2 regions of the Glycomyces sp. NPDC050141 genome follow, and region 2 is predicted to be linked to the other one. Evidence: riboswitches for the same ligand, from Rfam matches in the RefSeq annotation. Region 2 holds a riboswitch; the other holds the start of a gene.

Region 1 (3,339 bases), on a different contig from region 2:
GGATCGTCAAGGCCCGCTACGGGCTCGAGGACGGCCGCGAGCACTCGCTCACGGAGGTCGCGCACCGGTTCCACCTGTCGCGCGAGCGCATCCGCCAGCTCGAGATCCAGGCGCTGGCCCGCCTCAAGGAGCTGGCCAACGACCAGGTCATGGCTGAAGCGGCGTAAGCACTAGGACCGCATAGCGAAAGGGCCGGGGCGAAAGCCCCGGCCCTTTCGTCGTGCTCGGTGCGTCAGACGCGGCGGTAGCCGTCGACGGACATGCCCATGTACTCCAGCTTCGTGATCTTCACGACGTCGCCGGGCTTGGGGGCGTGGATGACCTCGCCGTCGCCGATGTACATGGCGACGTGGTTCTGGCCGTTGTAGAAGATCAGGTCGCCAGGCTGCAGGTCGCTCTCGTCGATCGCGCTGGTCTCGTCCCACATGGTCCACGTGGAGTGGGTCAGGGAGATGCCGGAGACGCCGTACGCACCGGAGATGAGGCCGGAGCAGTCCCAGGTGTCGGGGCCCGCGGCGCCGAACACGTAGGACTCGCCGAGCTGGTCCTTCGCGAACTGGACGGCGGCGGTGGCGGCGTCGGCGCTGTAGGCCGCGGTCGAGCCGGAGTCGGAGGAAGAGGAGGACTCGCTGGAAGCGGAGGCCTCGGCCTCGGCGGCAGCGGCGGCTTCGGCGTCCTCGGCCTCGTCGTGGGCCTGCTCGGCCTCGTCGATCTGCTTGTCGAGGTCCGCGATCTCGCTCTGCACGGCCGTGATGTCGGCGGTGAGCGCTTCGGCGGTCTCGGAGGCGTCCTGCGCCTCCTCGTACTTGTCGGACTGCTCCTGCGCGTAGGCCACGAGGGTGGCGACCTTCGCGTCGAGGTCGTCCTCGGCGGATTCGACCGCGGCGGTGACGACGGTGAGCTGCGCGTCGGAGGTGCCGTACTCGGCGGCGGCGGCGTCGATGACGGCCTGGGCCGCGTCCAGGCGGGCCTGGAGGTCCGTGAGGTCGGCGGCGGAGGCGTCGCGCTGGGTCTCGAGGTCGGTGAGGTAGTCCTCGATCTCGGCGGCGGAGGCCGAGCTGTAGTCGATGTCGGCGGCGTCGGCGTTCGTGCCGGCGAACGCGGTCACGAGCCCGACAGTGGCGACGGTGACGCCGGTGTAGACGGCGACGCGGCGGATGATGGCGCTGGTTCGCGAACGATATGCGGTTTCAGAGCAGGCGTGAGCCACTAGGTGGCCTTTCTTCCTCGGCCGCCTACCGGGTTAGCTGTCGGGTTCGGGCAGGGAAGCGCGCCCTACCCGCTGCGGCTGCGCTGCAGCGGGATTCACCCCGTGTGCCGCGGGTGGAGACTGGGGGGTGCGGCACGGCTGGGTCCCCGGCCCGCGCATCGGTGTATCGCCCGGAACCGGGAGGAACGGGCGGCATGCGAGCGCGGCTCGGCAGGTCCGGACGGGTGGGTCTCTGGGGGAGCCCTGAAGACCCGAACGGAACAGCCGCCGACGCTAACGCACAGTGACCCGAATCGCCAAGTCCTCTGTGAGTCGCGCCGCTCTCCAGTAACGGACAGTGAGGACGCGCCGGGAGACAGGGCCACTATCCAGCGGGTTTATTGCCCGAACGGGCTACGTGGCGATGGGCCGGGTGGAGGCGCGGAGAGCTCGGGTTCGCAACCGCCCCCGGTTTCGATGATGCCCGCGGGGTACGACAGTGAACCGGGGCGCGGTCGCGGCGGCTGCGCGGTCAGAAGCTGCGGAGGGAGCGCGGGGGCGGCGGGGACTGGATCGCGGTCGCGTCCGTCGCCGGGGGCGCGCCGCCGATGTACTCCTTCAGCTCCGTGCCCTCCAGGACCCGGCACGGGAAGGCCGCGCCCGCGCAGCGGCGCCGCAGCGCGGCGACCGGCAGCTCGACGTCGGCGGCCACCGCGACCACGTTCCCGAACCGCCGCCCGCGCAGCACCGCGGGCTCGGCCATGACCGCCGTGTGCTCCCACACCGCGCCCATCGCCGCGAGCGCGGGCTTGAGGAACTGCATCTTGCCGCCGTCGCACAGGTTCACCGCGTAGTGCCCGCCCGCGCGCAGCACCCGGCGCGCCTGCTGCAGGAACTCGGTGCTCGTGACGTGCGCGGGCACCCGCGCACCCGCGTACACGTCGGTGACGATCAGGTCGTAGCTCGCGTCCGGCGCGGACTCGACGGCCTCGCGCGCGTCGGTGTGCCGGATCTTCACCTTCACGCCGCGCGGCAGCGGCGCCTCGGCCCGCACGAGCGCCACGAGCTCCTCGTTCGTCTCGACCGCCTGCTGGTACGAGCCGGGCCTGGTGGCCGCCACGTACCGGGCCATCGCGAGCCCGCCCGCGCCCAGGTGCAGGGCCCGCAGCGGCCGCTTCGGCTCCTCCATCGCGTCGATGAGGTAGGCGATCCGCTGCATGTACTCCGCATCCAGATAGGACGGGTCGTCGAGGTCGACCGTGGCCTGCACGACCTCGTCGGCGACGAGGTGCAGCAGGTTCCGGCGTGAGGGGTCGCGGTCGATGCGGAGGGCGGGCTTCTCGGACGGGTTCACGGACCCATTGTGCCCGAAGGGCCCTGCCCGGCCTGGGTCCTGGCCGAGGCCGCGACGTGCGCGATGCGCCGCAGTGCCGCGAACATCGTCTCGCCGAGCACCGTGGCCACGACCGCCTGCTCCACGTTCACGCCCTCGATCTTCGTGGCCTCCGCGATCGCCTCCATGTCCGCCGAGGCCAGCGCCGCCGCCGCGTCCGCGTAGTGGCCCAGCACCTCCTGCGGGTCCGGGTTCCCCAAGCGGTAGAACGCGGAGAGGGCGGTGACCAGCGCGTCCCGGTAGTTCGGCGGCGCCACCTCGGCCCAGCCGTACTCGTTCAGCAGCTGGTCCACGGTGCGCTCGGCTGCATCGTGGGTGCCCTCGCTCGCGAGCGAGAACTTCGGGTCCCGGTGCGTGGCCGCGAGGGTCGCGCCGAGCGCCTGGAACGCCGACTCCGGGTGGCGCCCAAGCACGGTCAGGACCTCGCCGATCTGCGCGACTGACAGTCCGGCGGTCTCGGAGAGGGCCCGGATGAGCGTCAGCCGGTGCACGTGGGCCTGGCCGTACTCGACGGTGTTGCCCTCGCCGTGCTCCCCGGGCTGGAGCAGGTGCTCCCGCAGGTAGTACTTGATGGTGGCGGCCGGAACGCCCGTCCGCTCCGACAGCTCCCCAATGCGCATACGAGGGAGTCTATGACGGAAAGCGCGCCCGCGTTACCGTTGAGCCGGGCAGGAACCCCCGCCTTCGATCCACCCCACCTGGAAAGGCGACGGTCGATGACTGACCTTCGTACTGAACTCCTCGAAGAGCTTCGAGC
Region 2 (3,339 bases):
CTGGACCGGTCAGGCGGTGCGCGAGGCGAACCCGGTGCTCGACCGCCTCGAAGCCCACTTGGACCGCCTGCACGCCATGGGCATCGGCTACCGCCCGCTCGAGGGCGCGAAGCCGTGGCAGCGCGGCGGCACGGGCCGCTACCGCCGCTTCGACTGGGAGTTCACCGCACCCGAGGTTGAATAGGGCCGAATAGTCTTGGTGTGAAACGAAACCCGTGCGGGCCGCCTCGGCGGCCCGCACGGGTTTCTCTACTATGAAATCAGTCCCCGACGGCGGTATCGGCGCATTGCGGGTCAGCAGCAGGGTCAGCAATCGGGACCGCCGGTGCCGCCGCCGGGGAGTCTGCGTCCCGGGCCCCGCCGGGCCCGGGAGAGCTCGCTTCCCCGCTAAGGGCGCCCGTACCCGTCGATGCCCATGATGTCGATGTCGGCGATCTTCACAACGGTGGTCGAGTTGGGGGCGTGGATGATCTGGCCGTCGCCGATGTAGATGGCGACGTGGCTCAGGCCGTTGTAGAAGACGAGGTCGCCTTCCTGGAGCTCGTCGCGGGAGATCCGCGCGGTCTCGTCCCACTGCATCTCGGTGTTGTGCGAGAGGGAGACCCCGACCGCGCCCCACGCGCCCTGGGTGAGGCCGGAGCAGTCCCACTCGTCGGGGCCGGAGGCGCCGTACACGTACTGGTCGCCGAGCTGGTCGTAGGCGAAGTCGACGACGCCGGAGGAGCCGGTGTAGTCGCCCCAGTCGGGCTCGGGGTTCTCCTCGGCGTATGCGTCGTCGTACTCGTCCTCGAGGTCGGCGATCTCGGCCTCGATCTCGTCCTGCTGCTTCTCGATGTCCCCGAGGATCTCGTCGGCGCTGGCCTTGAGCGTCTCGAGCTCCGTCTTGCGGGTCTCGAGCTCCTGGACCTGGGTCAGGTTCGCCTGCAGCGCTTCGTTCTCGGCCGCGGTGAGGTTGTCGAGGTACATGAGGCGGTCGGCGAAGTCGGTGGGGTCGCCCGCGAGCACGGAGTTGACCATCGCGAAGTCGCCGGCGGTGTACGCCGAGGCGGCGTACTCGGCGAGGGCCTCGTTCGCTTCGGCGGTGGACGCTTCGAGTTCGGGCAGCTGGGCCTCGATCTCGGCGATGAGCCGGTTGGCGTCGTCGAGCTCTTCGCGCTTGGCGTTGTAGTCCTCGATGACCTTCTCGAGCTCGGAGTGGCGCTTGTCGATCTCGGCCTGGATCTCCTCGCTCGTCTGCGCGTTCGCCGTAGAGGTCGTGAACAGCGAGGCGCTCACGGGGATCAGTGCTGCGGCCATGACGGCGGCAGTGATTCGCCGGGTACGCACCAGGGAGGCGCTCCTTCCTTTGGCCGCCTACCGGGTTAGCTGTCGGGTTCGGGCGGAAGGAAGGGTCGCCCTACGCGCCCGGGGACGCGATTCACCCCGTCGGCCCTGCGTTCGATGCCGACTGCTGGTTCCCCGGTTCAGTGGAACAGTGCCAATTACGGTTCGCAAGCTTCACCGTGACTGGTGCCCCTCCGACTCGGCGGTGCCGCTCGGCGGGTGCGGGGTGCCCCCGAGTTTCCGACGCGACGGGTTCACGTTAGAGGCCCTTGTGGCCCTTGACAAGGGCGGGGGGAGAATTTTTCACACAATGGCACGGAATACTACGGGCCGCTGCACTGAGCTGACGAGCAGTTGCCGAGATACCCCTAAGGGGTATACACTGGCGACCGGAGGACGGCGCACACGAAAGGCGTGACATGGCGAACGACCCGACCGACACCGCGGAGCCGACCGAAGGTGCGCCCGCGCACGACGGCCACGACGGCCACTACTGGTACCACGGCGACAAGGCGGCCCTCACCCGCCGCCTCAAGCGCATCGAAGGCCAGGTCCGGGGCATCCAGCGGATGGTCGAAGACGACCAGTACTGCATCGACATCCTGACCCAGATCTCCGCCTCCACCAAGGGACTCCAGGCCGTCGCGCTCAACCTCCTCGAAGGCCACCTGGCCCACTGCGTCGCGGAGGCGCAGACCTCGGGTGACCCGACCGCCGCCGCAGCCAAGGTCAAAGAGGCCTCGGACGCGGTGGCCCGACTGCTCAGAACCTGAACACCACCGCGCTCAGCGAAGGAGAAGCAATGGAGACCGTGTACGAAGTCAAGGGCATGACCTGCGGCCACTGCGTCGGCAGCGTCACCCAGGAGATCACCGCCCTCCCCGGCGTACAGAACGTCGCCGTCGTCCTCGAGACCGGCAAGGTCACCGTCACCAGCGAGGCGGCCCTCACCGAGGACGCCGTCCGCGAAGCCGTCGACGAGGCCGGATACGAACTCGTCGGCCAGGCTCAATAAGCGTCTGACCAAGGCCCTGAACACCCGTTCACCGGGTGTTCAGGGCCTCGTTATTGCCGCCGCCAGGTGTCCCTCAAGTACAGTCGGGGGCATGGCAGTCTCCGACGACGAGCGCACCGGCTCCGACGACTTGCGCTCTGTAGAGCTCGACGAGGACTTCTCCGTGCTCCCGGACCAGACCTCCGACGACACCGACCGCGGCTGGGGCGAAGCCCCCGCACGCCGCCCCCGGAAGTCCGAGTTCTCCGCCCGCGACCTCGACCTCCTCGCCGAACGCCCCCCGCACTGGTAGCACCCGCTACCCGCAACGCGCACAAAGCAAAAGGCCCGGACCGAGGGGAGGGAGGCTCCCCCTGATCCGGGCCCTTCGTGTTACCTGCCCCGTCTCGGCGACGCTTGCGAGCCGTAAATCGGCTCGGCGGACAGGATTTTGTGTGTCGAGCAGAAAGTCCAACTAGCCCTTCACCGCTCCACCGGTCAGGCCGGAGACGATGTACCGCTGCAGGCTCATGAACACGCCCACCGTGAGCACCGAGGTCAGCAGCGTCCCCGCCGCGAAGATCCCGAAATAGCTCGCCGGGGAGTTGTCCGCCGTCAGCGTCTTCAACCCGACCGCCAGCGTCATCTCCGGCCGGTCGGTCAGGAACAGGCTCGCCAGCACGAAGTCGTTCATCGTGCCCACGAACGCCAGAATCCCCGAGATCGCGATGATCGGCGCCGCCAGCGGCAGGATCATCCCGAAGAAGATCTGCGCGTGCGTCGCACCGTCGATCGTCGCCGCCTCGTCCAGCTCCTTCGGGATCGTGTCGAAGAAGCCCTTCATCAGCCACGTCGAGACGCCCAGCGCCCCGCCCATGTACACCAGCATCAGACCGAGCTTCGTGTTCAACCCGACGATCGGGTAGTACTCGCCGAGACTGCCGAAGATCAGGTACAGCGCCACCACGGCCAGGAACGCCGGGAACATCTGGATCAGCAGCAAGAACAACAGCATCGGGCGG

The links. Region 2 has a riboswitch for cyclic di-AMP ahead of ACZ60M_RS09565 (C40 family peptidase). Riboswitches for the same ligand answer to the same signal wherever they lie in the genome.
Region 1: another riboswitch for cyclic di-AMP. It lies ahead of ACZ60M_RS20820 (C40 family peptidase); the one in region 2 lies ahead of ACZ60M_RS09565 (C40 family peptidase).

What each region holds. Positions count from the first base shown of each region.
Region 1 is NZ_JBVJHZ010000041.1:4,526-7,864, reverse strand. Features, by position in the region: gene ACZ60M_RS20825 (sigma-70 family RNA polymerase sigma factor) at 1-167, shown strand, start outside; gene ACZ60M_RS20820 (C40 family peptidase) at 233-1,210, opposite strand; cyclic di-AMP (ydaO/yuaA leader) riboswitch at 1,218-1,384, opposite strand; gene ACZ60M_RS20815 (spermidine synthase) at 1,722-2,543, opposite strand; gene ACZ60M_RS20810 (MerR family transcriptional regulator) at 2,540-3,202, opposite strand; gene ACZ60M_RS20805 (heparinase II/III domain-containing protein) at 3,299-3,339, shown strand, end outside.
Region 2 is NZ_JBVJHZ010000011.1:116,336-119,674, forward strand. Features, by position in the region: gene ACZ60M_RS09560 (beta-N-acetylhexosaminidase) at 1-184, shown strand, start outside; gene ACZ60M_RS09565 (C40 family peptidase) at 388-1,326, opposite strand; cyclic di-AMP (ydaO/yuaA leader) riboswitch at 1,335-1,487, opposite strand; gene ACZ60M_RS09570 (metal-sensitive transcriptional regulator) at 1,743-2,096, shown strand; gene ACZ60M_RS09575 (heavy-metal-associated domain-containing protein) at 2,093-2,338, shown strand; gene ACZ60M_RS09580 (hypothetical protein) at 2,430-2,630, shown strand; gene ACZ60M_RS09585 (sugar ABC transporter permease) at 2,793-3,339, opposite strand, start outside.